DNA from 2 places in the Thermus thermamylovorans genome. Region 1 is predicted to be linked to the other one. Evidence: riboswitches for the same ligand, from Rfam matches in the RefSeq annotation. Region 1 holds a riboswitch; the other holds the start of a gene.
The links. Region 1 has a riboswitch for molybdenum cofactor ahead of ETP66_RS05425 (TSUP family transporter). Riboswitches for the same ligand answer to the same signal wherever they lie in the genome.
Positions count from the first base shown of each region.

Region 2: linked by a shared signal. The riboswitch ahead of modA (molybdate ABC transporter substrate-binding protein) and the one ahead of ETP66_RS05425 (TSUP family transporter) in region 1 are both predicted to bind molybdenum cofactor.

Region 1 covers NZ_SIJL01000005.1:120,398-122,586, forward strand. Annotated here, with positions in the region: gene ETP66_RS05420 (quinone oxidoreductase family protein) at 1-441, shown strand, start outside; gene ETP66_RS05425 (TSUP family transporter) at 465-1,250, opposite strand; molybdenum cofactor riboswitch at 1,410-1,534, opposite strand; gene ETP66_RS05430 (carbohydrate kinase family protein) at 1,539-2,189, opposite strand, start outside.
Region 2 covers NZ_SIJL01000004.1:151,395-153,583, forward strand. Annotated here, with positions in the region: gene ETP66_RS04595 (hypothetical protein) at 1-322, shown strand, start outside; gene ETP66_RS04600 (uracil-DNA glycosylase) at 319-936, shown strand; molybdenum cofactor riboswitch at 1,061-1,184, shown strand; gene modA (molybdate ABC transporter substrate-binding protein) at 1,177-2,058, shown strand; gene modB (molybdate ABC transporter permease subunit) at 2,059-2,189, shown strand, end outside.

The sequences.
Region 1 (2,189 bases):
AAGCGGGCCCTGGCCAAGGAGGCCGGGGCGGACTACGCCCTGCCCTACGAGGGCTTCGCCCAGGCGGTGCGGGCCCTTTCCGGGGGCGGGGTAGACGCGGTCTACGATGGCGTGGGGCAGAGCACCTTCGAGGGGAGCCTCGAGGCCCTCCGCCCCCGGGGCGTTTTGGTCCTCTTCGGCCAGGCCTCGGGCCCCGTGCCCCCCTTGGACCCCCAGGTGCTGAACCGCAAGGGAAGCCTCTTCCTCACCCGCCCCACCCTGCACCACTACACGTCAAGCCGCAAGGAGCTCCTCTGGCGGGCCGGGGAGGTCTTCCAGGCGGTGCGGGAGGGGTGGCTCAAGGTGCAGATCGGGGCGGAGTTCCCCCTGGAACGGGCCCGGGAGGCCCACGAGGCCCTGGAGGGGCGGAGGACCACGGGCAAGGTGCTCCTGGTCCCCTGAGGCGGGCAAACCCAGGGGAGCGCCTAGTGGCGCAGGAGCCGGAGGCCAGAGAGGGCCAGGAGGAGGGCCAGGAGGAGGAGCAGAACCCGCTCCGTGGCCAGGCCCAGGAGGAGGCCGCCTCCCAGAAAGGCCCCGAGGAGGGAGCCCAGGCCCATGGCCAGAAGGAGCCCCCCCTGCCGCCACAGCACGGCGAAGGTGCGGTCCTGGCTGTACTGGGCGAAGGCCGCCAGCATGGTGGGCAGGCTGATGAGGAGGGAGACGCTTCCCGCCAGCCGGGCCTCGAGGCCGTAGAGGAGGACCAGGGTGGGGATGAGAAGCTCCCCCCCCGCCACCCCCATCACCGCGGCCACGGCCCCGATCCCCAGGCCCAGGAGGAAGCCCAGGGGGTGGAGGAGGAGGGGAGGAGGGTCCAGGGGGAAGGGGCGGTGGAAAAGGGCCTCCAGAGCCAGGACCCCGGCCAGGAGGAGGAGCAACAGGCCCATGGTCCGCCGAAGAAGCCCCTCGGGCACCCGCCGGGCCCAGCCCGCCGCCCCAAAGGCCCCGAGGACGCTCCCCAGGAGGAGGGCCAGGGCCCCCCGGACCTCCCCCAGAACCGCCTCCGGGGGTACCACCCCCAGGCGGGCAGGCAGGCTCACCCCCACCACCAGGAGGCTCAGGGCCTTGTTGGCGATCACCGCCTCCAGGGGGGCGAGGCCGAAGGCGTAGAGGAGGAAGGGCAGCCGGAGCTCCGCCCCCCCAAGCCCCAAAAGCCCCCCGAAGATCCCCACCCCCAGGCCCACCAGGAAGGCCAGGGGGAGCCTGCCCCTCACGGGGCCCCCTTGCCCCCTGCCCGCAGGGGAGGACGCCCTCTTGCGGAGAGGAGGGCTCCCTCCCCTCTCCCCGGCGAGGCGGGCTTTGGCGCGCGGGAGCTAAAGGGCCCCGGCCCGAGGGCAAGGGTCCTTTGGGAGGGTGTCGCCGGGGGAGACGCGAGGTCTTCCATACCACCTCCTTTGCAACCACGGCAGGCGACGGGGTTGCCCCCGCCACCCCGGGGCCATCCGGCCCGGCCCGGAGGGCCCAGGGGGCCCATCCGGGCTCGGAGGCAGGCCGATTTTACCTCAAGGGAAACCCCCACCCCCCCAAAACCGCTCCCGCCAGGCCCGAAGCCCCTCCTCCGGCAGGTAGGCCCCCCGCACGGTGCAGGCCAGGGCGGAAAGGGCGATGGCCCCCTTTAGCGCCTCCTCCAGGTGATGCAGGGGCATCTGGGGGAGGCTGGCCTTCCCATACCCCTTGGGGAGGAGGAGAGCGAGAAGCCCCGCGGTGAAGGCGTCCCCCGCCCCCACGGTGTCCGCCACCGCCACCTTTTCCCCAGGGAGGCGCACCGCCTCCTCCCCCAGGAAGGCCACCGCCCCCTCCGCCCCCAGGGTGAGGACCTTGAGGGGCGGGGGGAGGCGCTTTACCGCCTCCACCGGCCCCTCGGGGAAAAGAAGCTGGGCGTCCTCCAGGGAGAGCTTCAGGAGGTCCACCTGGGCCAAATAGCCCTCCAGGCGCCGCCTTCCCTCTCCGGTAGGGTTCCCCCGCAGGTTGGGGTCGTAGGAGAGGAGGGCCCCTTCGGCCAGAGCCTCCCGCAGGAGGGCCTCGAGGCCCCCCGCGGTGCGCCCCTCCAGGGCGAAGAGGGAGCCGAAGTGAAAAGCCCGCACCCCCTTCAGGCCTCCCGGCTCCGGGCGGTAGGCGGCCCGGAAGGGGCGGTGGAAGCTGTAGAGGGCGTT
Region 2 (2,189 bases), on a different contig from region 1:
CAAGCACTACCGCCGCATCGCCAAGCAGGACGTCCTCCGGGCGCCGGAGACGCCCAACCCGGAGGTCTTCCGCCGCCATGCGGAGGCCCGGCGCGAGGTCTACGCCAAGCTGGCGGAGGTGGCGGAGGCTGAAGGCCCGGAGGCCGTGGTGCAGTACGCCCTGGAGCTTTACAAATCCCTGCCCTTCGTCACCGGCACCCCGGAGGACCAGCACCCGGAGATCAAGGGCCAGGAGAACGCCCTGGAGAACTTCTTCCTCATGATCGGCCTGGACCCCAAGACCCGGCGGGAGGCCAGGAAGGCGAGGAAGCCCCTGCAATGACCCTGGAGCTCCTGCAAGCCCAGGCCCAGGCCTGCACCGCCTGCCGCTTGGCGGAGGGCAGAACCCGGGTGGTCTTTGGAGAGGGGGACCCGGACGCCCGCCTCATGTTCGTGGGGGAGGGACCGGGGGAGGAGGAAGACCGCACGGGCCGCCCCTTCGTGGGCAAGGCGGGGCAGCTTCTGGACCGCATCCTGGAAGCCGCCGGCATCCCCCGGGCCTCGGTCTACATCGCCAACATCGTGAAGTGCCGCCCCCCGGGCAACCGCGCCCCCCTGCCCGACGAGGCCAGGGTCTGCACGGACAGGTGGCTCCGCAAGCAGATCGAGCTGGTCGCCCCTCAGATCATCGTCCCCCTGGGGGGGGTGGCGGCGGAGTTCTTCCTGGGGGAAAAAGCCCCCATCACCAAGGTGCGGGGAAGGTGGCACGAGTGGCACGGGATCCGGGTCTTCCCCATGTTCCACCCCGCCTACCTCCTGAGGAACCCGAGCCGCGCCCCGGGAAGCCCCAAGCACCTCACCTGGCTGGACATCCAGGAGGTGAAGCGGGCCCTGGACAGCCTGCCCCCCAAGGAGCGCCGCCAGGTGCGGGCGGTGAGCCAGGAGCCCCTCTTCTAAGACCCCCCCACGCGGACCCCGCCCGCGCAGGGGCCCCGGGGAACGGGCGGGCAAAGCCCCGGGTGGAAAAGGCAGGCGAAGGGCCCAACGGGCAAGGGCTTCCGGCAGGGGGACCGGGGGTATAAAATGCCCTTGCCTCCGAGCCCGGAAAGACCCCCAGGGCCTTCCGGGCCGGGCCGATGGGCCCCGGGGTGACGGGGGCAACCCCGCCGCCTGCCGCGGTCGCAAAGGAGGTGAAGCGTGGTACGCGTTTGCTGGAGCCTAGTCCTCGCCCTAAGCCTGGGAACGGCCCTGGCGCAAAGCCAGGTACGGGTGGTGGCCGCCGCCGACCTGCAGTATGCCCTGGCCGAGCTGGCCCAGGCCTTCGAGGCCAGGAACCCAGGCGTGCGGGTGGTGCTCTCCTTCGGCTCCTCGGGCAAGTTCTACACCCAGCTCACCCAGGGCCTCGAGGCGGACCTCTTCTTCTCCGCGGAGGACATCTACCCCCGGCTCCTGGAGGAAAGGGGCCTGACCGAGCCGGGGACCCGGGCCCTTTACGCCATCGGCCGCATGGCCATCTGGCTGGACCGCAGGCTGGGCCTGCGCCCTGGGCCGGAAGCCCTAAGGGACCCCCGGATCACCCGGCTGGCCATCGCCAACCCGGTGCACGCCCCCTACGGCCGGGCAGGCCTCACCCTTCTGGAACACCACGGCCTCCTCCGCCGCCTCCCCAACCCGCCCCTTTCCGGCCTGCCCCGGCCCTTCCCCGAACTGGCCTGGGAGGAGATCCCCTGGGAAAGCCTCACCCGCGGAGTGGAGGCCTACTGGGACCTGGGACCCTTGCGCCAGGGCAAGCCCCGCTTCGAGTTCGTCTACGGGGAGAACATCTCCCAGGCCGCCCAAATGGCCCTCACCACCACCCAAGCGGGCATCCTGGCCCTGCCCCTGGTGGTCCACGAAAGCCTCTCCCGTCCCGGGGTCTACTGGGTAGCTCCCCTGGAGAGCCATCTGCGCCTGGAGCAGAGCTTCGTGATCCTAAGGGGCCGGGCCCGCCCGGAGGTGGTGGCCCTCCACCGCTTCGTCCAGTCGGCGGAGGGGAGGGGCATCCTGCGCCGCTACGGCTTCATCCTGCCGGGGGAGTAGATGCCCGAGGAAGCCTTCTGGGTAGCCCTGGAGCTCTCCTTGCGGGTGGCCCTGGTCACCTCCTTCCTCCTGGTCCTCCTGGGCCTGCCCCTGGGCTGGACCCTGGCCTTCAAGCGCTTCCCTGGGAAACC